4 regions of the Streptomyces sp. NPDC002004 genome follow, and region 1 is predicted to be linked to each of the others. Evidence: riboswitches for the same ligand, from Rfam matches in the RefSeq annotation. Region 1 holds a riboswitch; each other region holds the start of a gene.
The links. Region 1 has a riboswitch for cyclic di-AMP ahead of ACWCP6_RS04245 (NlpC/P60 family protein). Riboswitches for the same ligand answer to the same signal wherever they lie in the genome.

Region 1 (5,828 bases):
ATGAGCTGACGCGCTGGGCGACGGCGCGACGACTGGTCTGACGGCCGGCCCGGGGACCGGCCGCCTGCCCTGCCGCCGCGCCGGGCACGGGGGTCATGCGATCCGCGTCGCCCCCGCGAAGGGCATCTGGTCGATCGGGGCGAGCCGCACCGGTGCGCTCGGGTTCGGGGCGTGGATCATCCTGCCGTCGCCCACATAGATGCCGACGTGGCTGATGCCCGAGTAGAAGAACACCAGGTCGCCCGGGCGCAGGTCGGCGCGCGAGATGCGCTGGCCCGCGTTGATCTGGTCGTAGGTGGTGCGCGGCAGGGAGACGCCCGCGGAGCGGTAAGCGGCCTGGACGAGCCCCGAGCAGTCGAAGGCGTTGGGCCCGGCGGCGCCCCATACATAGGGGCTGCCGAGTGCCTTGTAGGCGTAGGCGACCGCGGTCGCGGCACGGGCGTTGGGGGCCAGGACGGCGCTGCCGGACGGCACCTGGCGCGAGGCCGAGCGGGAGGCGCGGGCGCCGCCGCCGTACGTGTCCGGGTCGTCCGCACCGATGCGGGCGCGCTGGGCGGGCGTCAGCCGCGCGAGCAGCCGCCTTGCCTCGTCGAGCTTCGCCGTGACCCCGGCCTTGCGGCGCTTCAGCTCGTCCTGGTCTGCCTTGAGCTTGCTGAGCCGGGCGTCCGCCTCGTCGCGCAACTGCTGGATCTCCCTCAGCTGCTTGCGCACCTTGGACACGGCCGCGGCCTGCCGGCTGCCCACGCGCTGGACGAGCGCCGCCCGTTCCAGGTACTGGTCGGGCTGCGAGGAGAGGGCGACCTGGAGGGCCGGGTCGAGGCCGCCGCTGCGGTACTGCGCGGCCGCGGTCGTACCGAGCGCGTCCCGTGCGGAGTTGAGCTTCTCCGTCCTGCGTGCCGCCTCGTCCCGCAGTTCGTCGAAGGACTTCTGGGCGGCCTCGGTCTGCTCCTTGGCGCCGTTGTACTTCTCGGTGGCGACCTCCGCCTCGTGGTACAGGCTGTCGATCTTCGCCTTCACCTGGGCGGGCGTGAGCTCGGGCGCGGCGTGCCCGACGCCGGCGGATGCGGTCGCGGTGGCCGCCCCGGCGAGGGCGAGGGTGGCAGCGGTGCGGGCGGTATTGCCGCTGAGGGAGCGCTGCTTGGGCCTTCTGTGCGCTGCCAAGGTTGCTCCACGTCCTTCCGTAGGGCCGCCGTTGCGCGTCCGGCGGCGGCCCGCACGGGGGGAGCGGGCCGCCGCCGGACTTCTCGGCGGTGGTGTCCGGCTGCCGCCCCTGGCCCGGGCGGCGGTGGGGAGCCGGTCACCTGGTGGAGGACGCTAGGCCTCTCCGTGATGAGTTCGTGACGCAATGTGCGGAACTGGTCGGAGTGGCCGGAGTGGTGACCGTGCATGACGCAGACCTGCTCGAAGGTGACCGATAGCCCTCCCGTTAGGCTCCGGCCTCATGGACGTACTCATCCATCTCTTCGTCGCTCTGCACATCATCGGCATCGCCTCGCTCCTGGGCGGCTTCCTGACCCAGATGAAGGCGATGGGTGAGGGCAGGGCCAGGTTCACCCCGCCCATGCTGCACGGCGCGCTCACGATGCTCGTCACCGGCGTGGCGCTGGTCGGCCTCAACGAAGCCCAGGGTCACACGGTCAACACCATCAAGATCGGTGTGAAGCTGGCGCTGCTGATCGTGATCCTCGGGCTCGTGTACGTGAAGCGGGACGAGGAGAAGGTCGATAAGGGGCAGTTCGCCCTGGTCGGTCTGCTCACCACGGCGAACATCTTCATCGCGGTGCTCTGGACCTGACCGTGCGCGCCTCGACGGCGCACGCACGGCGCGCCCCGGTGGCGCACGGACGAAAGGGCCCGCATCCCCCCGAATGCGGGCCCTTCCGCGTGTCGGGAGAGGCCTCGCGGCCTCATACGGTCACGCGGGACGCACGACGCTGTGGATCGGCATGAAGTCGCCGCCGTAGTAGATCGACTCCTCCCGGACGTAGGCGCCGGGCTTCGGGGCGTGGACCATCATGCCGTTGCCGATGTAGATCCCGACGTGGCTGATGTCGTCGTAGAAGAAGACCAGGTCGCCGGGCTTCGCCTGGGAGACGGGGACGGTCGTGCCGACCTTGACCTGCTCCCAGGTGGTGCGCGGCAGGGAGACCCCGGCGGCCTTCCAGGCGGCCTGCGTGAGGCCCGAGCAGTCGAACGAGCCGGGCCCCGTCGCCCCCCACACGTACGGCTTGCCGATCTGGGCCTTGGCGAACGCGATGGCCTTGGCCGCCTTGGTGGAGTACGCCGTGCCGCTGCTGGTGCCGGTGCCGGTGCCGGTGCCGCTGCTGCCGGTACCGGTGCTCGTGCCGGAGCCCTGGTCCGCCTTCTGCTGCTCCTGCTGCCGGGCCGCCTCCTCGGCGGCCTGCTTGCGGGCCAGCTCGGCCGCCTTGCGCCTGGCCTGCTCCTCCCGCTGCTTCTCGATCGCCGCGAGCCGCGCCTTCTCCTGGGCGGTCAGCTTCGACAGCAGGGTGCGCGCCTCACCGAGCTTCTTCTGGACCTCCTGCTTGTTGGTCCTCAGGTCCGTCTGGGACTTCGTCAGTGCCTGCAGGCTCTCGGTCGCCTCGGTGCGCTTCTTCGCGGTGGCCAGCTGCTCGCTCTGGTAGTCGTCGAGGACGGACTTCTGGCGTCCGGTGAGCCGGTCCATCAGCTGGTTCTGGTCGAAGTACTCCTGCGGGTCCTCCGCGAGCAGGAGCGTCGCGGTGTCGGACATCCCGCCGTTGCGGTACTGGGCGGCGGCGTACTCGCCGAGGCGCTGCCGCGTCTCGTTCATCTTCTGCGTGCGCTTGGCGACGTCGTCGAGGAGGCCGTCCACGCGCTTGCGCTGCTTGGCGGTCTTCTCCTTCGCCGCGTTGTACTTCTCGGTGGCGACCCCGGCCTGGTGGTAGAGGTCGTCGACCCTCTTCTGGACCTCTTCGAGGCTGGGCTTGTCGGGGGTCGGCTCGGCATACGCACTCTGGGACAGCAGAGCCACGGAGGTGAGGGCCGCGGTGGTCAGGCCCAGCGCGGGGGTCGAGCGTATTCCGGCAACGGTGAGGGTGGTCCGCGGTTTGCGGTGCGACGCCAAGGGAGGCGACTCCTTCCATGGACCGCCTACCGGGTTAGCTGTCGGGTTCGGGCGGACGTCGGAAGGGTTGCCCTACGGTTCCGTACGCGGGCGTGGCGGAACCGATTCACCCCAGGGATCGCGGTGGGTCCCCGGCTCCGGATCGCCGTGGGCGCGCCGGACTCGGCGGAGGCCACCCGCCCCGGCGTCGTTCGCCGGCAGGGGTACGGGTCGCCCGCCGGGCACGCTAGCCAACCGGTGTGGCTGTTGTGAAGGTTGATGCACGCTATGTCCGATACATTTTCGTGACTTTCGCGCAGAGTGAGTGGATGGGTGCGCTCCGCTTCCATTCCGCTCCCCGGCGGTCCCGGAACCCGGGGCGGGTTGTCGGTGCGGCGGCCTAGACTCGGGAGGCGATGAGCAGCCTCTTTGACGACAGCTTCCTGGCGGACCTCCAGCCCGTGCGCCGCGCGGACGAGGAGCCCCCGCCGCCACCCGAGGACGAGGCTCCGGAGGACCTTCCGGATGACCTGTTCGACGGGAGGTTCGACGTGCCTCCGGCCAGGGACGCGTACTACCGCGACGGTGCGCCGCGCCCGCACCTGGACCCGGCCGCGCTGCTCGAGGGGCTGAACGACCAGCAGCGCGCCGCCGTCGTGCACTCCGGCACACCGCTGCTCATCGTGGCCGGCGCCGGCTCCGGCAAGACCCGGGTGCTGACCCACCGCATCGCGCACCTGCTCGCCGAGCGCGATGTGCACCCCGGGCAGATCCTCGCGATCACGTTCACCAACAAGGCCGCGGGCGAGATGAAGGAGCGCGTCGAGCAGCTCGTCGGGCCCCGGGCGAACGCGATGTGGGTGATGACCTTCCACAGCGCGTGCGTCCGCATCCTGCGCCGCGAGTCGAAGAAGCTCGGCTTCACGTCCTCCTTCTCGATCTACGACGCCGCCGACTCCAAGCGCCTCATGGCCCTGGTCTGCCGCGACCTCGACCTGGATCCCAAGCGCTACCCGCCCAAGTCGTTCAGCGCCAAGATCTCCAATCTGAAGAACGAGCTGATCGACGAGGAGGCCTTCGCGGCCCAGGCCGCCGACGGCTTCGAGAAGACCCTCGCCCAGGCGTACGCGCTGTACCAGTCGCGCCTGCGCGAGGCGAACGCACTGGACTTCGACGACCTGATCATGACGACGGTGCACCTGCTCCAGGCGTTCCCGGACGTCGCCGAGCACTACCGCCGCCGCTTCCGGCACGTCCTCGTCGACGAGTACCAGGACACCAACCACGCCCAGTACGCCCTCGTGCGCGAGCTGGTCGGGCCCACGGACGGGGACGGCGAGCCGGCCGAGCTGTGCGTCGTGGGTGACGCCGACCAGTCGATCTACGCATTCCGCGGCGCCACCATCCGCAACATCCTCCAGTTCGAGGAGGACTACTCGGACGCGACGACGATCCTGCTGGAGCAGAACTACCGCTCCACGCAGACCATCCTGAGCGCCGCCAACGCCGTCATCGAGCGGAACGAGAGCCGCCGCCCCAAGAACCTGTGGACGAACGCGGGCGCGGGCGCACAGATCACCGGGTACGTCGCCGACACCGAGCACGACGAGGCGCAGTTCGTCGCCGAGGAGATCGACCGGCTCACGGACGAGGGCGCGGCGAAGGCGGGGGACGTCGCCGTCTTCTACCGCACCAACGCCCAGTCCCGTGTCTTCGAAGAGATCTTCATCCGCGTCGGCCTGCCCTACAAGGTCGTCGGCGGAGTCCGCTTCTACGAGCGCAAGGAGGTCCGGGACGTCCTGGCGTACCTGCGGGTCCTCGCCAACCCGGAGGACTCCGTCCCCCTGCGCCGTATCCTCAACGTCCCCAAGCGCGGTATCGGCGAGCGCGCCGAGGCGATGATCGACGCGCTGGCCTCACGGGAGAAGATCAGCTTCACGCAGGCGCTTCGCCGGGTCGACGAGGCCTACGGCATGGCCGCCCGCTCCACCAACGCCGTCAAGCGGTTCAACACGCTGATGGAGGAACTGCGGACGATCGTCGAGTCGGGCGCGGGCCCGGCGACGGTCCTGGAGGCCGTGCTCGAACGGACCGGCTATCTGGCCGAGTTGCAGGCGTCGACCGACCCGCAGGACGAGACCCGGATCGAGAACCTCCAGGAACTCGCCGCCGTTGCGCTCGAGTTCGAGCAGGAACGGGGCGAGGACACGGCGACAACGGGGGCCGCCGCCACGGGGGCCACGCTCTCCGAGTTCCTGGAGCAGGTCGCGCTCGTCGCCGACTCCGACCAGATCCCCGACGAGGACGAGGAGGGCAGCGGCGTCATCACCCTGATGACCCTGCACACCGCCAAGGGCCTCGAATTCCCGGTCGTCTTCCTGACCGGCATGGAGGACGGCGTCTTCCCGCACATGCGCTCCCTCGGTCAGACGAAGGAGCTGGAGGAGGAGCGCCGTCTCGCGTACGTCGGCATCACCCGCGCGCGGGAGCGGCTCTACCTGACCCGTTCCACCCTGCGCAGCGCCTGGGGCCAGCCCGCGTACAACCCGCCGTCGCGGTTCCTGGAGGAGATCCCCGGCCGGCATCTGGAGTGGAAGCGTACGGGCGGTGCGGCGCCGAAGGCGTCCGGTCCGGCGTCCGGGATCGCGGCCTCGCTCTCCTCGTCGCGCTCGCGCACCGCGGCGTCCGGTGCCTCGGGCTTCGCGACGCGCCGCGCCGGCGAGAAGCCGGTCGTCGCGCTCGCCGT
Region 2 (5,828 bases), on a different contig from region 1:
GGTGCGGTCCCCGCCTTCCCGGGCGCGCGGGCTCCGGGGCGCCGGGTGAACGGCCCCGCGGGGTGTGCGCCTTGCGGGACCGCCCCGCGCTGTCCGCGTGCGGGGCGAGGATCTAATGTTTGCCCGTGGCAAGAGTCCGGTTGAGCGTGGCCGAGCGGCGTGAGGAGCTGCTGCGTGCCGCCGTCGAACAGATCGAGGCGCGGGGCGTGGCGGCCGTCCGTATCGCCGATGTCGCCGCCCGTCTCGGTGTGAGCAACGCCCTGGTGCTCTACCACTTCTCGACGAAGGAGAAGCTCGTCGCGGAGGCCTTCGCGTATGCGGCCGAGGGTGACCTCGCGCATCTGCGCAAGCTGCTGGGCCGGCGCACCTCGGCGGTGCGCCGGCTGCGGGCCGCCGTGCGCTGGTACGCCCCGACCGGTCCCGCCAAGGGCTGGCGGCTGTGGATCGAGGGCTGGGCGGCGGCGCTGCGGGAGCCTGCGCTGCGCGAGGTGGCCCAGGACCTCGACCGGCAGTGGAAGGCCGCGCTGACGGAGGTCGTCGCCGAGGGGGTCGCGGGCGGCGAGTTCCACTGCCCGGACCCGGTGTCGACGGCCCTGCGCCTCACGGCCTTCCTGGACGGCCTCGCCGTGCAGATGACGGCGTACCGGGGTGCGCTCTCGCAGGCCCGCATGCGGGACTGGGTCGACGAGGCGCTCGCCCGGGAACTGGGCCTGGACCGGGCGGATCTGACGGCGACCGCCCGTTGACAGCCGTCCGCGGGCACACCTACAGGGGCATCAGGTCCGGCCGCTTGGCCTCGACGTGGTCGCCGGACGACTCGCCGCGCAGCCGGCGTCCGATCCACGGCACCAGGTAGTCGCGCGCCCAGTGGATGTCGTCGCGGCGTACCTCAAGGGTGCCGCGCGGCGGCAGCGGCGGCCAGGGCTGGTCCGGGTCGGCGGGCACGTCGAGCCCGAGGACCTGGCCCGCGCGCAGCGCGACCCTGGTGTGCCCCTCGGCCGAGAGGTGCAGCCGGTCGTCGTCCCAGGCCCTGCGGTCCTGCACGGTCCTGAGGGACCACAGGTCGAGGACGGGGCAGCCGTACCGGTCGGCGATGGCACGGACGTGGCCGTTGTAGGTGGCGATCCTCCCGCGCAGGTGCTTGAGCACGGGGACGCCCCGGGTGTCGAAGCCGGTGGTCACCATGACGGTGCCGACGGCGGAGGAGAGGTCGGCCACGGCCCGCTCGAAGCGTTCGGCGACCTCGTCGGGGTCGGTGCCGGGGCGGATGATGTCGTTGCCGCCGGCGCAGAACGTCACCAGGTCCGGGGCGAGTTCCTTGGCCCGCGGCACCTGGTCCGCGACGATCTGGTCGAGGAGCTTGCCGCGCACGGCGAGGTTGGCGTAGCGGAAGGTGTGTTCGGGAAGCCGGTCGTCCAGCAGGACGGCCAGCCGGTCGGCCCATCCCACGAAGCGTCCGTCGGGGCCGGGGTCTCCGACGCCCTCGGTGAAGCTGTCGCCGAGGGCTGTGTAGGACCTGTAGGTGTCACTGGTGAGGGATGTCGACTCTGCTGCCACGTCCGTACATCCTTCACCTTCCTAAGTGACCTACGCCACCGTAGGAAGGGGTTGACGCCTGGTGAGATACGCCACCGTCCGAGATGCGCCCGATCCGGAATAGATCGGCGACCTCGTGAACACGTGGGGGCCGCACCCCTGTTGGAGGGTGCGGCCCCGCGTGATCGGCTCGGTCCGTCAGGAATCCGAGCCGGTCCGGATGGTGCCCGGGTGCCGGGTCAGACGCCCACGCCGTGGGCACGCAGGTAGGCCAGCGGGTCCACGTCGGAGCCGTAGTTGGGCGTGGTACGGATCTCGAAGTGCAGGTGCGGTCCGGTGACGTTGCCCGTGGCCCCGGAGAGGCCGAGCTGCTGGCCCGCGACCACGGTCTGGCCCGCGGAGACGGCGAGCTGCGACATGTGGGCGTACTGGGCGTACATGCCGTCGGCGAGCCGGATGACGATCTGGTTGCCGTACGCGCCGCCCCATCCGGCGCTGACGACGGTGCCCGCGCCGACGGCCTTGAGCGGGGTGCCGGTCGGCACCACGAAGTCGACGCCGGTGTGGTAGCCGCTGGACCACATGGCGCCCGCCTTGTGGTACGGCGTGCCGATGGTGGCACCGGTGACGGGGAGCACGAAGCCGGTCGCGGTGGTGGCCGCGGCGTCGGTGGCGTCGGCCACCTTCGACGCGGCGCGGGCGACGGCGGACTCGGCGGCGGCGGGCTTGGGCGCGGACTTGGGCACGGAGGCAGGCTTGGGCGCGGACTTGAGCGCGGCGGCAGGCCTGGGTGCGGTGGCGTGGGCTCCGACGACCAGCTTCAGGCCCGGGTGTATCAGCGCCGGGTCGGCGCCGACGGCCTTCCGGTTGTCCGCGTAGAGCCGCTGCCAGCCGCCGACGACATGCCGGACATCGGCGATCCTCGCGAGGCAGTCGCCCGCCTTCACCGTGTAGACCGCGGGGGCGGCCTGTGGGGCGGTGACGACGGTCCTGGGGGCGGCCTGTGGGGCGACGGTCCCGGGGGCGGCGGCGTGCGCGCCGGTGGCACCGAGGAACGGCAGCGCGAGCGCGGCACCACCCGTGCCGGCGACGGCGAAACGGCGGGTGAATCGCAGGGACTTCGGACGGCGGTGTTTACCCTTCGCGGGCATGGCGAATTCCTCTCCGGTGCCTGCGAGGTGAGCTGTCGGGTTCGGGCGGAGGCGCCCGGCCGCCTTTGCAGGTGCGGCTTCACCCCGAGCCGGCCCGGCGACCCGGGCGGCGAACTACCTGCGGATCCCACGCTCCTGCCGTGCACGGGTGAGTGCGGTTGTCCGGACGGCGGCAGGACTCGGCGTTCCATCCGGCTGAACGGGAACGTAAGCGAGTGCGAATGTCCGGGACAAGGGATGAATTCCCTTTTGTTTCGCCTTGCTTGATCCTTTCCGGAAATTACGGTCACATTCCACACGGAAACGATCTCCACGCGTGCGCCAACACCGTTGGGGCGACAGGGGCATTGCCCGGCGGAGATCGCCGCGCACCGCCACGACTATGACGCTGCTCACGACGGCGGTCTCATGATGGCCTATTTCAGGGCTAGTTCCAGCAAAAGGCGCAATTCGGTCAAATAAGACAGAAGCGGAAAATGGCCGCGTCCATGTCTCCCCTGAGGCCGGTGTCCAGTCCGTGGTGCAGCAGCACCGCACCCCGGTGCACCGCCCCGGTGTCCCGGCACCGGTACTCCGCGTCCGGCCGGAGCCCCCGCAGCCGCACCGGCGCAACCGGCTCCCCGTACGACTGCGCGGGCAGCCAGGCGAGCACGACGGCGTCGTCCCCGTGGACGTACTGGACCGCTGCCGGCCCGTCCCCCGGCGGGCGCAGACGGTAGAGATCGCCGCGCTGCACCACCGGGCGGATCTCCTTGTAGAGGTCCACCCAGCGCCGGGCCTCGGCCAGCTCGTCGTCGGTCCACCGGGTGAGGTCGCCGCCCACCCCGAGCACCCCGGCCATGGCGCCGACGAAGCGGAAGCGCATGCTGCTGACCCTGCCGTTGAGCTGCACGTTCGGGCTGTCCGTGACCCAGGCGGCCATCACCCGCGCCGGGTGCAGCTGGCTGAAGCCGTGCTGGATGGCGAGCCGGTCGACCGGGTCCGTGTTGTCGGAGGGCCACACCTGGTCGGTGCGCGCCAGGATGCCGAGGTCGACCCGGCCGCCGCCGCCGGAGCAGGACTCGAAGGCGACGGCCGGGTGGGCGGCGCGCAGCCGGTCCAACAGGGCGTACAGGGCATGCACATGCGCGTTCCAGAGCTTCTGGGGGTACGGCTCCCCCGGCCATCCCGGATCGGTGAAGCAACGGTTGAAGTCCCATTTCACGTAGTCGACGGGCGCGCTCCTCAGCAGGGCGTCGAGACGCTCCCACAGGTGCTCCTGGACGTCCCGGCGGGCGAGGTTCAGCACCAGCTGATGGCGGAACTCGGTGCGGGCGCGGCCCGGCATGTGCTGCACCCAGTCGGGGTGGGCGCGGTAGAGAGCGGAGTCCGGATTGACCATCTCCGGCTCGACCCAGAGCCCGAACTGCATGCCCAGTGCGTGCACCGCGTCGGCGAGGGGTTCCAGGCCGCCGGGGAAGCGGTCCGGGTTCGGGGTCCAGTCACCGAGCCCGGCCCGGTCGCCGGTCCGCGCGCCGAACCAGCCGTCGTCGACCACGAACAGCTCCACGCCCAGGGCCGCCGCCCGGCGGGCGAGAGCCAGCTGCTGCTCCTCGCCGATGCCGAAGCCGGTGGCCTCCCAGGAGTTGTAGAGCACCGGCCGGTCCCGCCCGGCACCGGGAACGACGTGCGCCCGCTGGTACGCGTGCCAGGCGCGGCTCGCCCCGCCGAAGCCGCCGTCGGTCCACAGGCCCGCGAAGACGGGCGTGACGTACTCCTCGCCGGGCGCCAGCAGCCACTGGCCCGAGTCGTCGTGCCCGGTGCCCCCGGTGATCTGGACCGCCCCGTCGGGGATCTGCTGCACGGCGATCCGCCATGACCCGGACCAGGCGAGCGCACAGCCGTACACCTCGCCGTGCTCCTCGGTCGCCGTCCCCTCGGCGTCCAGCGCGACCCACGGCAGATGCTGGTGACCGGTGTGCCCGCGCCGGCTGCCGACGACCTTCTCGCCGGGGGTCAGCTCGCAGCGCACGAGGCGCGTCTCGGCCGCCCAGCGCCCGTGCAGCTGGGTCAGCCGCCACCGGTCGCGGTGCGGCAGGGTCCACGTGGCGGAGTCGGCGCGCAGCAGCTCCAGGGACGGGTCGCCGGTGCCGCCCTCGTGGCGCAGGACGGCGGAGCGCTCCACGACGTCGTCGCGCATCGCGTACCGCAGGGTGATCGCCAGCCGGTGCACGTCGTCGGCGAAGTGCAGCCGCAGCACGTCCCCCTCGGCCGTCGAGCCGCGGTGGCGCCACCGGGTTCCGCGCACCTCGGCGGTCCGGACGGACAGGGCGGGTCTGACGAAGCGGGGACCGCCCTCCACCGGATACTCCTCGCGGCCGTCCAGCGGCGACTCGAAGGGCCACGGCCGGGGCAGGGGCGCGGCGGCGAGGGCCTCCGCGTCGGCGAGGGCGATCCGCGGCCCCCAGTGGAGGTGCAGCAGCTCGTCGGCGTCCGTGAGCCGGAGCGCGTAGCTGCTGGTGGGGCCCGCGAGGAGCCACGTACGACCGTCCTTGCCGACCTCGATCATCAGGCCCCCGCAGAGTCGGACACATCCGCTCGGACCCGCACATCATCGGGGGTGGATGCCGGGCGGACAACGGTTCGGGCGCAGATGATTGCCCCAGGAATCCATGTCGTATCGTCGAGGGACGTCTCGCCGACGAGCGGCGTCGATGCGGGCGGAAGAGCGGGAGGAGCCTCACGTGACGCAGCAGGTGCCGTCGACCGAGCCGGAACTGGCCGGAGTGCGCAACTTCCGCGATGTGGGCGGTCTGCCGACCGCGGACGGGCGCCGGGTGCGGGCCGGTCAGCTCTTCCGCAGCGGCCACCTCGCGCACGCCACCACCGAGGACGCCGCGTTCCTGTCCTCCCTCGGGCTGCACACGATCTTCGACTTCCGCAATGCCGCCGACCGGAAGCTGGAGGGCCCGGACGTCGATCTGCCGGGCGTGCGCAACGTGAACCTGCCGTTGAGCGACCCGGCGGACGGCGCCGAGTTCTGGAAGATGGTCAGGGACGGCGATCTGCCGCAGCTGCGGTCCATACTCTCCGACGGCCGCGGGGCCGGCCGCATGATCGCCTCGTACCGCACGATCATCACGCAGCGCACCGCCGAGCACA
Region 3 (5,828 bases), on a different contig from region 1:
GTCCGCGCGGTCGGCCTTGTCGACGCCGTCCCAGACGTTGGAGTACCAGGGCCGGTCGGCCGCGCCCTGGGTGGTGCGGGTGCGGTGGGCCGCCTCGGGGTCGACCACCGTGTACCCGGTCTCGCCCGGCATCACGTAGTGCAGGCGGTCCCTTATGCGCTGCCTCGCGTACGAATCGTCCTGCCATCGGGCCTTCTCGTCGCGCAGTTCCTCGACCCGCTGCCGCTCCCGCTCCTGCTGGCGGCGCAGATCGGCGATCTCGGCGCGCTGGGAGACGTACTCGCGCATCGGATAGGCGATCGCGACGACCATCGAGCAGAACACCAGCACGAGGATCGCGGCCCGGCCGGTGAGCCGGGAGCGGCGGGCCTGCCGTTTGGTCTGGGAGCGGTAGACGCGGGCCGCGGTCTGCTCACCGAGCAGTCGCAGCCGGGTGGCGGTGGAGAACCGGTCCCGGCCGCTCACCGGACCTCACCTCGCCGGAGCGCGCCGGGCACGTCGTCCCGCCCTTCCGGCCGGGGGTCCGGGGGGCGTCCCCCGGGAATGCACGACCCGGCCATGTGTCCCGCCTCCCCTTGTATGCGGTCCCGGTACGCGCCCATCGGGGCGTACGCGCGTACGTCCCCGCACACGGTACGGGACCGGGCGCGAGGACGTACGTACGACGGGGCTGTCACCCGTGCCGGGCACGGGAGCCCCGGCTGTGCCTACTGGTTCCGGAAGCGCGGGAAGGCGCTGCGGCCGGCGTACACCGCGGCGTCGTCGAGGATCTCCTCGATGCGCAGCAGCTGGTTGTACTTGGCGACGCGCTCGGAGCGGGCCGGGGCGCCGGTCTTGATCTGGCCGCAGTTGGTCGCGACGGCCAGGTCGGCGATGGTGACGTCCTCGGTCTCGCCGGAGCGGTGCGACATCATGCACTTGAAGCCGTTGCGCTGGGCCAGCTCGACGGCGTCCAGGGTCTCGGTCAGCGAACCGATCTGGTTCACCTTCACGAGCAGGGCGTTGGCGGTGCCCTCCTCGATGCCGCGGGCCAGGCGCTCCGGGTTGGTGACGAACAGGTCGTCACCGACCAGCTGGACCTTGTCGCCGAGCTTGTCGGTGATGGTCTTCCAGCCGGCCCAGTCGTCCTCGAACAGCGGGTCCTCGATGGAGACGAGCGGGTAGGCGGCGACGAGCTCCGCGTAGTACTCCGTCATCTCGGCGGCGGAGCGCTCCTTGCCCTCGAAGAGGTACGCGCCGTCCTTGTAGAACTCGGACGCGGCGACGTCGAGCGCCAGGGCGATCTGCTCGCCGGGGGTGTAGCCGGCCTCCTTGATGGCCTCGATGATCAGGTCGAGGGCCTCGCGGTTGGAGCCCAGGTTCGGGGCGAAGCCGCCCTCGTCGCCGAGGCCGGTGGACAGCCCGCGCTGCTTCAGCACGGCCTTGAGCTTGTGGTAGACCTCCGTGCCCCAGCGCAGGGCCTCGGAGAAGGACTCCGCACCGATCGGGGCGATCATGAACTCCTGGATGTCCACGTTGGAGTCGGCGTGCGAGCCGCCGTTCAGGATGTTCATCATCGGAACGGGCAGCAGGTGCGCGTTCGGGCCGCCGAGGTAGCGGAACAGGGGGAGGTCGCTGGCCTCGGACGCGGCGTGGGCGACGGCCAGGGAGACGCCGAGGATGGCGTTGGCGCCGAGCGAGGACTTGTCCGGGGTGGCGTCGAGGTCGAACATCGCCTGGTCGATCAGGCGCTGCTCGGTGGCGTCGTAGCCGACGAGCTCCGGGCCGATCTGCTCGATGACGGCGAGGACGGCCTTCTCGACGCCCTTGCCGCCGTAGCGGTTGGCGTCTCCGTCACGGAGCTCGAGGGCCTCGAACGCACCGGTGGACGCACCGGAGGGAACGGCGGCACGACCCGTGCTGCCGTCGTCGAGGCCGACCTCGACCTCGACCGTGGGGTTGCCTCGGGAGTCGAGGATTTCCCGGGCTACGACGACGTCGATGGACGGCACGAGCATCTCCTTCTGGGATGTGACGCGTGTACGCGGGCCGCTCGACCCGCGAAGGGGTGCGGGCCTGGAGGGGCCTCGCGACATGAGCCTAACCGGCTCCGGGGCATCGGCCAGCCGACGGACCGCCCCGTGGACAAAAACCCGGAGCAAATTGTTTTCGAACGGAACAAAAAGAGCCCCGCCCCGGTGCGTACGGGGGAACACGCACCGGGGCGAGGCGGTCTGGGGGGCCTGGGATCAGCCGAGGTGCAGCTGCTGGCCCGGGAAGATGACGTCGGCGTCGTCGACGATGTCCTTGTTCAGACGGAACAGCTTCTGCCAGCCGCCCTCGACGTGCTTCTTCGCGGCGATCGAGCTGAGGGTGTCGCCCTTGACCACCTTGTACTCGCCGTCACCCTTCTTGACCTTCTTGCCGGTCGGGGTGGTCACGGTCTTCTGGACCGGCGCGGTGCGCTGCTGGGAGCGGGAGGCGGCCTGGGAGTCGGTGTGCGGGGCACTCGGCTTCGGGGCCGGAGCCGGGGCGGACTGCTGCGGGGAGGCGCCGGACAGGCCCGTGCCGCAGTTCGGCCAGGCACCCTTGCCCTGGGCGGCGAGGACCTTCTCGCCGACGGCTATCTGCTGCTCCTTGCTGGCCTTGTCGGCGGTCGACGCGTAGGCGCTGCCGCCGTACGCGGACCAGGTGGAGGCGGAGAACTGCAGACCGCCGTAGTAGCCGTTGCCGGTGTTGATGGCCCAGTTGCCACCGGACTCGCACTGCGCGACCGCGTCCCACTCGGAGGTGGTGGCGGCGGAGGCCGAGCCGGCCGCCACCAGCGGGGCGGCGACGGCGACGCCGGTGACGCCGACGAGAGCGGCGACGCGGGTGGCCTTGGACGGACGGCGGTGCTTGCCCTTGCCGGAAAGCAGCATGAAGTGATCCCCTCACCGACGCCTACGAGGTGAGCTGTCGGGTTCGGGCCGTGTGAGTGCCCGGCCGTGCGTCCATGCGCACGACTTCACCCCAAGCCGTTCCCGGATCGTCTTTCAACTCCCGGGCCCGGCACCTACCTTGGGTCCCCCGCTCCTGCCTACGGCGCTTGACGCGACGACTGTTCCCGCACGGCCGTCGGCAGGATTCGGCGTGACGGCCCTGGGTGCCCGCTGCGGCGAGCGGTCACGACCGTAGGCAGGTAAACCGGCGAATTTCAAAGAGGATCAGGGCCCTTGAGACCCATCTCTCAGTTTTTCCAAACCGGACATTCAACGTGAAGTGCCGCTAATCGCCGTCCGATTCGGGCGCCGTTCTCTACTTGTCCGACGTCTCGTCCTGGGTTGCGTCGCCATCGGCACCCTTGTCGCCCTTGTCGCCCCCCAGACCGAGGTCGAGGCTCTGACCGGGGATGATGAGGTCCGGATCGGAGCCGACGGTCTTCTTGTTGTCGGCGTACAGCGCGCTCCAACCCCCCTCGACGTCATGGGCGTCGGCGATGGTCCAGAGGCTGTCGCCCTCGCGCACGGTGTACGCGCCGCCGTCGGCGCCACGGGAGGCGTCGCCGCGCGAGGCGTGCCGGCCGGCGGAGTCGTCGGCGCGGGTGCCGGCCGGGTCCTCCTGGGCCGCATCGCCGCGGTGCCGGCCGGACCCGGCGCCCGGGTCGTCCGACGTGTCCTTCGAAGTGCCCTCGTCGACGCCGGACTTGTCCGACTTCGTGGTGGCGTCGTGACTCTTCTCTCCCGCACCGTCGGTACCCGTGCTGGATGAATCCGACGAGTCGGATGTCTTGGACGACTCAGAAGAATCGGATGAGTCGGAGGAGTCGGATGACTTACCCGCACTGGAGGACTTGTCAGTCCTGTCGGACGAACCGGACGCGTCCGGCGACATGCCCAGCGGTTCCGTCAGGTCCCCGCCGTCCTCGTCCGCGGACGCCGACGGGTCACCGTCCGGCACACCGGTGTCGACCTTGGCCGCCGCTCCGCCCTGGGTGAGCCCCACGAGCGGCGCGCAGGTGGTCCAGGCGCTAGGACCCACATCGGCGAGGACCTTCTCGGCGACCGCTATCTGCTGCGAGCGGCTGGCCTGGTCCGCGCGCGACGCGTAGTCCAGACCGCCGTACTGCTCCCACATCTCCTGCGAGAACTGGAGTCCGCCGTAGTAGCCGTTGCCGTCGTCCGCGCTCCAGGAGCCGCCGCTCTCACAGTCCGCGAGCCGGTCCCAGGTGGTGACCTCGGCGGCGTGTGCGCCGGTGGCCCCGAGCAACGGGATCGCGATGGCGGAGCCGGTCACTCCGGCCGCGACGACCAGAGCGGGAGCCTGACGGGGGCGACGATGGCGGCCGTTCCCGGAGAGCATGCGGTTGCCTTTCGCGTGAGAGCTGTGGCGACAGCGGCGACCGTGGGTCACCGAGTCGGGGTGAACCTAGCGGGAGTCGAACGTGTGTCACAAGTCGATGCAGCGCAGATCACGCGAAGATCACAGTTATGACGCTGCGTCAGTTCCATGAGGTCCGAAGTGTCCGGAACGCAGGGCTCCGACGCCGCGCCGCGTGGGCCCGGCGACCGCACCGGAGCCGCGGATGCAACAGCTCAGGCCCCGTCGGGAACCGAACGGGCCGGTTCCGGCGTGAACTCCACCGGAAGCGTGCGCAGCCCCCGCATGATGAGCCCGCCCCGCCATCTCAAGTCGTCCGGTTCGGCGGCGAGACGCAGATCCGGGAGCCGGCGCAGCAGTGTCGCGAGCGCGGTCCGGCCCTCCAGCCGGGCCAGCGGCGCGCCGAGGCAGTAGTGGATGCCGTGCCCGTATCCGAGGTGCTGGTTGTCGCGCCGGGCGAGGTCGAGCGTGTCGGGCTCGCCGAACCGCTCCGGGTCACGGTCGGCGGCGGCGAGGACGACGAGCACGGGGTCGCCGGCCGCGATGCGCTGCCCGCCGATGGCGAGCGGCTCGGTGGCGAACCGCCAGGTGGCGAGCTCGACGGGCCCGTCGTAGCGCAGCAGTTCCTCCAGGGCGGTCGCGAGCAGACCGGTCTCACCGGCGGCGAGGGACGCCTGGAGCAGCGCGCGCTGCTCCGGGTTGCGCAGCAGGGCGTACGTCCCGTTTCCGATCAGATTGACCGTGGTCTCGAAGCCGGCGAACAGGAGGATGAAGGCCATCGCCGCGGCCTCGTTCTCGGTCAGGTGCTCGCCGTGGTCGGAGGCGCGGATGAGGCCCGAGATGAGGTCGTCGCCGGGGGCGGTGCGCTTGCGGTGGATGAGCTCGGCGAGGTAGCCGCGCATCTTCTTGACCGACCGGGCGACGCCGCCACGGGGCCCTCCCCCGTGCCGGATCATCATGCCCGCCCAGTCACGGAAGTCGTCCTGGTCCTCGCGGGGGACGCCCAGCATGTCGCAGATGGCGTAGATGGGAAGGGGGAAGGCGAACTCGTGGATGAGGTCGGCCTCGCCCCGCTCGGCGAACGTGTCGATGAGCCGGTCGGTCAGCTCCTGCACACGCGGGGCGAACTCGGCGACGCGGCCGGGCGTGAAGGCCTTCGACACGAGGCGGCGCAGCCGGGTGTGGTCCGGCGGGTCGATGTTGAGCAGATGCGTCATCAGCTCGGCCTTGCGTTCACCCGGAATGCCCGTCTTGCCCTTCGCGTGCGCGGGTTCGTCGTGGTGCACCGGGTTCTTGCTGAGCCGCTGGTCGGCCAGGGCCTGCCGGGCGTCCGCGTACCGGGTGACCAGCCATGCCTCGACTCCGCTGGGCAGCCGGGTCCGGTGCACGGGCGCGTGCTCGCGGAGCCAGGCGTAGGCGGGATAGGGGTCTGCGGCGAACTCCCAGCTGAAGAGTTCGGGGGCGGGTCCGGCGGCTTCGGCGGCCGGGCC
Region 4 (5,828 bases), on a different contig from region 1:
GCAGGGCCGTCCCCACCGGACCGGTCGCCGCCGCTCGCGCCGACAGGGACACGCCTGTCCCCGCGGACGCCGCGGCTCCCGTCCACCCGGACACCCCGGCCGGCCTGCTCGCCTCCGCCCGGACCGCTGTCCGGCGCCCCGGACCCAGCGGGCCCCTCGACCCCGTCGGCGCGGCCGCGGACGCGCAGCCCGACAGGGTCTCGTCCGCCGCCCGTGCCTTCGTCCGCGCGCTCCCCTTCCTCCTCATCGTCATCGGCCTGGTCTTCGATCTGGCGACGCCCCGCGAGTTCACCGCCGCGCCGATCTTTGCCGCGGCCCCCCTCATCGCCGCCCCCTTCTACTCGCTGGGCGCCACCCTGGTCACCGGTCTGACCGCATCGGCCGCGACCCTGGCGCTGCACACGTACAACGGCAACGCCACCCTCGTGGAAGGCGTCACCGAGTTCGTCACCGTCGTGACGGTCGCCGCGCTCGCCGTCGTCATCAACCGCGTCGTCCGCCGCAGCGACGCACGCCTCGCCTCCGCCCGCGAGATCGCCGAGGCCGCCCAGCGCGCCGTCCTGCCCGAACCGGCCGACCGGATCGGCGGACTCGACGTCGCCGCCCGCTACGAGGCGGCGCAGGCGGACGCGTTCATCGGCGGAGACCTCTACGCGGTGCAGGACACGCCCCACGGCGTACGGCTGATCGTCGGCGACGTGCGCGGTAAGGGGATGGGCGCGGTCGCCGCCGTGGCCGTCGTCATCGGCGCCTTCCGTGAGGCGGCGGAGCAGGAGGCCACGCTGGAGGCGGTCGCGCAGCGCCTGGAGCGGGCACTCACCCGCGAGGGGACCCGGCGGCGCGGGCTGGACGACGCCGAGGGGTTCACGACGGCGGTGCTCGCCGAGATCCCGCACGGCGAGGGCGTCGTACGGGTCATCAACCGCGGCCACCCCGACCCGCTGCTCCTGCACGACGGGCAGCTGCGCGTCCTCGCGCCGCGGGAGGCCTCGTTGCCGCTCGGCATGAGCGAACTCGCCACCTGGCCGGACCGTGCGGAGGTATCGGACTTTCCGTACGGAGCGACCCTTCTCCTCTACACCGACGGACTGTCCGAGGCGCGTGACCGGCACGGCGCGTTCTACGAACCGGCGAGCCGGCTGCTCGGCCGGGCGTTCGACGGTCCGGGCGCGCTGCTGGCCCACCTCGCGGACGAGGTGCGACTGCACACCGGCGGAGCCGCGACGGACGACATGGCACTGCTCGCCGTACGACGTCCTTGATGTGCCCTTCGCTCGTCGGGGTTCCGAATGGGTCGGTTGCTCCCGCGCCCCGTCGGAGCGGCGTCACCTTGAGTGAGGGAACGGCGCCTCTGCGCATAACAACTGACACACCGTCAGCCAGGAAACCCAAGGATCATGAGGAACCGCTTGGAATCCCTACCCCGCGTCTATTAACGTTCGATAACGCAGCGCGGTTGTCCCAGCCGTCACAAGAGACGGCTCCGTGCGCACGCGCCGAGTCCCGCAAGGGAGCCGGGGAACCACCAACTTGGGGTGAATCGGGCGTTCTTCCTCGCGAAGGACACTCGTAGGAGACCTTCCTGCTCCGAACCCGTCAGCTAACCCGGTAGGCGAGAAGGAAGGAAAGGAGTGCGCCTCCGTGGCGTCCAACAGGCCTGCCCCCGAGCCCACTTTCGCGCCGATGCCGGACGACGAGTACGGCGACCGGTACTTCGGCCCCTCGGAGGAGACCTGGGGGGAGTGGAACCCCACCGAGGAGTCCGTTCGCCCGGTCCGCGGCAGGCACCGCGTCGTCAAGCAGCGTGGCGGGTTCGCCCGTAGCTCCACCGTCCTGGGTGTCGGCGTCATGGCCGCCGTCGGCGCGGGCGGTATCGCGACCGCGCAGGGCGGCAAGCCGCCGGTCGGCATCTCCATGCCCGACCTGTCGAGCGTCACCCACGAGGCCAAGTCCCTGCCCGGCGTGGGCTCCCTGATATCCGACGACTCCTCGGAGTCCGGCGACTCGACCTCGGCCCCGCTGACCGGCGCGGGCCTCACCACCGCCGACGCCAAGCAGGGCACCACGGACGCCGGCGAAGCGCTGCGCGCCCGCATCATGCAGCAGGCCGAGCAGCAGCAGGACCAGGCGGCCGACGCCGAGGCGACCGCGGCCGAGGAGGCCGCCGCCAAGAAGGCCGTCGCGGACGCCGGCGCCGAGCTGGACAAGGCCCAGGCGGACGCCGACGCGGCGAAGAAGAAGGCCGAGGCGGAGGCCAAGGCCAAGGCGGAGGCCGCACGCCTCGCCGAGCTCGCCAAGAGCTACACGCTGCCGGTCGTCTCGTACACGATCACCGGTCAGTTCGGCGACCCCGGCGCCATGTGGTCCTCCGGCTACCACACCGGCCTGGACTTCGCCGCGCCCACGGGCACGCCGCTGAAGGCGATCCACGCGGCCACCGTGAAGGAAGCGGGCTGGGCCGGGGCGTACGGCTACCGCACCGTCCTCGAACTCGACGACGGCACCGAGCTCTGGTACTGCCACCAGTCCTCGATCAACGTCAGCGTCGGCCAGAAGGTCAGCACGGGCGACGTCATAGGCCGCGTCGGCGCCACCGGCAACGTCACGGGCCCGCACCTCCACCTCGAGGTCCACCCGAACGGCCAGGCGACCGCGGTCGACCCGGCGCCGTGGCTGCGGGGCAAGGGCCTGTCGGTCTGACCCGTGGCCCCGCGCGGGACCGGTCCTCGGGCCGGTCCCGGGGCCTGGTCCGGGAGGACCCGGTCCAGGGCAGGGACGGGACGGTACCCACGGCCCTGAATTCGGCCGGATCAAGGCCCCCATTGTGCGGAATACCGTGATCGTTCACGGCATTCTGGGATACATGACTTCTCTTCGTGCTCTGGGTTCGTCCGACATCGAGGTCTTCCCGCTCTGCCTGGGCGGCAACGTCTTCGGCTGGACCGCCGACGAGGCCCAGTCCTTCGCCGTCCTGGACGCCTACACGGCCGCCGGCGGCAACTTCGTCGACACCGCCGACGCCTACTCGGCGTGGGCGCCGGGCCATGAGGGCGGCGAATCCGAGACCGTCATCGGCAAGTGGCTCGCCGCGCGCGGCAACCGCTCCGATGTCGTCGTCGCCACCAAGGTCGGCTCCCACCCGAAGTTCAAGGGCCTGGCACCGCACACCATCAAGGCCGCTGCCGAGGAATCGCTGCGCCGGCTCGGCACCGATCACATCGACCTGTACTACACGCACTTCGACGACCCCTCCGTCCCCGTGGGCGAGATCATCACCGCGCTGGACCAGTTGGTGAAGGAGGGCAAGGTACGCGCGATCGGCGCGTCGAACATCAGCGCCGAGCGGCTCCAGGCGTCCCTGGACTTCTCCGACCGCGAGGGCCTGGCTCGCTATGTCGCGCTCCAGCCCCACTACAACCTGGTGTCCCGCGACACCTACGAGGGCCCGCTCCTCGACGTGGCCTCCCGTGCGGGCCTCGCCGCGGCCCCGTACTTCGCCCTCGCCTCCGGTTTCCTCACCGGCAAGTACCGCCCCGGCACCCAGGTGGACAGCCCGCGGGCGGATGGCGCGGCCAAGCACCTGGAGACCGAACGCGGGCGCAAGGTGCTGGCCGCGCTCGACGGGATCGCCGAGGCGCACGGCACCGAGATCGCCACGGTCGCCCTCGCCTGGCTCGCTGCCCGGCCCACGGTCGCGGCCCCGATCGCGAGCGCACGGACCGTGGAGCAGCTGCCCGCGCTGGTGGCGGCCGCGGAGCTGGAGCTGACCCAGGAGGAACTGACGGCCCTCACCGCGGCCTCCGCCTGACGGCCCGGGAGACGCCGCGGGGGTACCCACGGTCCCCCGCGGCGCGTCGGCGCCCGCGTCGCCCAGGGGGTGTCCAGCCGATCACGCCGGGCTCGCCGAGACACCCCTAGGACCGGTAGGGGTTGTACGACGGGGGGTACGAGGTGTAGGGCCGCGGCGCCGCCGGTCCGTACGGCGGGCGGTACGCCGGCCAGACGGTCACCGGCACCGGCGGCGCCACCGCATGGGCCGCGTACGCCATCGCGGGCCGCGCCACCTCGCGCCGTCGCCAGAGCTCCACGAGCAGCTGACGTTCCCTGGTGACGAAGTCGGCCCCGGCCCGGCCTCGCCGCCCCCGGTGCCGCAGGAACGCGAGCGACGTCGCGTACGCCTCGTACTCGGTGACGACCCGCCCGGCCGGCTTGCCCCCGGCCCGCACGGCGTACTCCCGGGCCAGCCGCCGGGCCCGCATCGACCCGAGCACCAGCGGCTCGGCCGGCGCCAGCCATCCCGCTGCGGCGTACGCGGGCAGCTCGTCCCGCACGGTGTGCAGCTCCCGCTGCCGGGTCCAGATCACCAGCCAGGTGAGCAGCCCGAAGGCGGGCACCATGAACGCCGCGTACACCGCGAAGAACCCGTAGCGGCCGAAGCCCGACGAGCCGTTCCACGTGGCGTGCATGCCCATGGCGAGCAGCAGCCCCCCGATCGGCACCAGGGCGCGCCGCACCTGCTGGCGCTCCGCGGACGCCGCGGCGATGCCGAACCCGATGCCGGTGAGGACCGTGAAGAGGGGATGCGCGAACGGGGACATGATCACGCGGACGAAGAAGGTCGCCGCGGTGACGGACGTCAGCCCGCGGCCGCCGCTGAGCTGGTCGGTCCCGAACGCGCTGCCGAGGTAGAGGATGTTCTCGGTGAACGCGAAGCCGGTGGCCGTGACCCCGGCGACGACGACGCCGTCGACGATCCCGGTGAAGTCGCGTCTGCGGAAGAGGAAGATCAACAGGACGGCCGCGGCCTTCGCGGACTCCTCGACGATCGGCGCTATCACGGTCGCGCCGAGGGTGTCGGCGCTGCCCGGGTCGGCGGTGGCCGTGGCGATCCACCGGGTCGCGAAGCTGTTCGCGACGATCGCTATGAGCGCCGCGGCGCAGGCACCCCAGGCGAAGGCGAAGACGATGTTCCGCCAGGGCCCGGGCGCCACCCGGTCCAGCCAGCGGAAGGCGGCTATGAGCAGCGGCACGGGCAGGACCGCGAGACCGAGCCCGACGAGGAACCCCTCGGTGCCGGTCTGCCTGCGCACCAGAGCCAGGATGACCAGGCCGGAGAGCGTGAGCAGGGTGATCAGTGCGCCGCCGCGCACCGCCCGCCGCTGCCACCAGTGCGCATGCCGCCGGGGGCCCGGCGCGCCCGGGCCACCGGGGCCGGGCGGATACGACGGATACGGGGGACTGATGGCCACACCATTGACCCTAACGAGGGACAGGGGGTGTACGCGATGGCGCATCGGAGAGCGCCCGTATCACCGCCTCAGGCCGGGTCCTTCCGGGCCGCGCGGCGGAACAGCAGGTCGTGGACGACATGGCCCTTGTCCAGCCCCTGGCCTTCGAAGCGGGTGAGCGGCCGGAAGGCGGGCCGGGGCGCGTAGCCGCCGTCCGTCTGCGTGTTGGCGAAGTCGGGGTGCGCGGTGAGCACCTCGAGCATCTGTTCGGCGTACGGCTCCCAGTCGGTGGCGCAGTGGACCAGCGCGCCAGGCCTGAGGCGGGTCGCCGCGAGCGTCAGGAAGTCCGGCTGGATGATGCGGCGCTTGTGGTGCCGCTTCTTGGGCCAGGGGTCGGGGAAGTAGACGCGCAGCCCGTCGAGGCTGCCGGGCGGCAGCATCTCGCGGAGCAGGATGATCGCGTCGCCGTTGCCGACACGGACGTTGGTCAGCTCGTTGCGTTCCGCGAGATTGAGGAGGTTGCCCTGGCCGGGGGTGTGCACGTCGACCGCGATGATGCCGGTGTCCGGGTCGGCGGCGGCCATCTGCGCGGTCGCCTCG

Region 2: linked by a shared signal. The riboswitch ahead of ACWCP6_RS31050 (M23 family metallopeptidase) and the one ahead of ACWCP6_RS04245 (NlpC/P60 family protein) in region 1 are both predicted to bind cyclic di-AMP.
Region 3: linked by a shared signal. The riboswitch ahead of ACWCP6_RS23455 (transglycosylase family protein) and the one ahead of ACWCP6_RS04245 (NlpC/P60 family protein) in region 1 are both predicted to bind cyclic di-AMP.
Region 4: linked by a shared signal. The riboswitch ahead of ACWCP6_RS34690 (M23 family metallopeptidase) and the one ahead of ACWCP6_RS04245 (NlpC/P60 family protein) in region 1 are both predicted to bind cyclic di-AMP.

Annotation. Positions count from the first base shown of each region.
Region 1 covers NZ_JBSFDP010000002.1:267,219-273,046, forward strand. The annotation lists gene ACWCP6_RS04230 (LuxR C-terminal-related transcriptional regulator) at 1-41, shown strand, start outside; gene ACWCP6_RS04235 (NlpC/P60 family protein) at 94-1,161, opposite strand; gene ACWCP6_RS04240 (hypothetical protein) at 1,442-1,795, shown strand; gene ACWCP6_RS04245 (NlpC/P60 family protein) at 1,916-3,103, opposite strand; cyclic di-AMP (ydaO/yuaA leader) riboswitch at 3,112-3,281, opposite strand; gene pcrA (DNA helicase PcrA) at 3,499-5,828, shown strand, end outside.
Region 2 covers NZ_JBSFDP010000034.1:4,829-10,656, reverse strand. The annotation lists gene ACWCP6_RS31060 (TetR/AcrR family transcriptional regulator) at 126-746, shown strand; gene ACWCP6_RS31055 (SGNH/GDSL hydrolase family protein) at 766-1,557, opposite strand; gene ACWCP6_RS31050 (M23 family metallopeptidase) at 1,776-2,687, opposite strand; cyclic di-AMP (ydaO/yuaA leader) riboswitch at 2,692-2,848, opposite strand; gene ACWCP6_RS31045 (alpha-galactosidase) at 3,142-5,235, opposite strand; gene ACWCP6_RS31040 (tyrosine-protein phosphatase) at 5,411-5,828, shown strand, end outside.
Region 3 covers NZ_JBSFDP010000016.1:127,071-132,898, forward strand. The annotation lists gene ACWCP6_RS23445 (FtsB family cell division protein) at 1-465, opposite strand, end outside; gene eno (phosphopyruvate hydratase) at 708-1,991, opposite strand; gene ACWCP6_RS23455 (transglycosylase family protein) at 2,229-2,900, opposite strand; cyclic di-AMP (ydaO/yuaA leader) riboswitch at 2,905-3,076, opposite strand; gene ACWCP6_RS23460 (transglycosylase family protein) at 3,277-4,320, opposite strand; gene ACWCP6_RS23465 (cytochrome P450 family protein) at 4,554-5,828, opposite strand, start outside.
Region 4 covers NZ_JBSFDP010000049.1:18,956-24,783, reverse strand. The annotation lists gene ACWCP6_RS34695 (PP2C family protein-serine/threonine phosphatase) at 105-1,262, shown strand; cyclic di-AMP (ydaO/yuaA leader) riboswitch at 1,485-1,630, shown strand; gene ACWCP6_RS34690 (M23 family metallopeptidase) at 1,642-2,700, shown strand; gene ACWCP6_RS34685 (aldo/keto reductase) at 2,864-3,808, shown strand; gene ACWCP6_RS34680 (PrsW family intramembrane metalloprotease) at 3,915-5,249, opposite strand; gene trmB (tRNA (guanosine(46)-N7)-methyltransferase TrmB) at 5,318-5,828, opposite strand, start outside.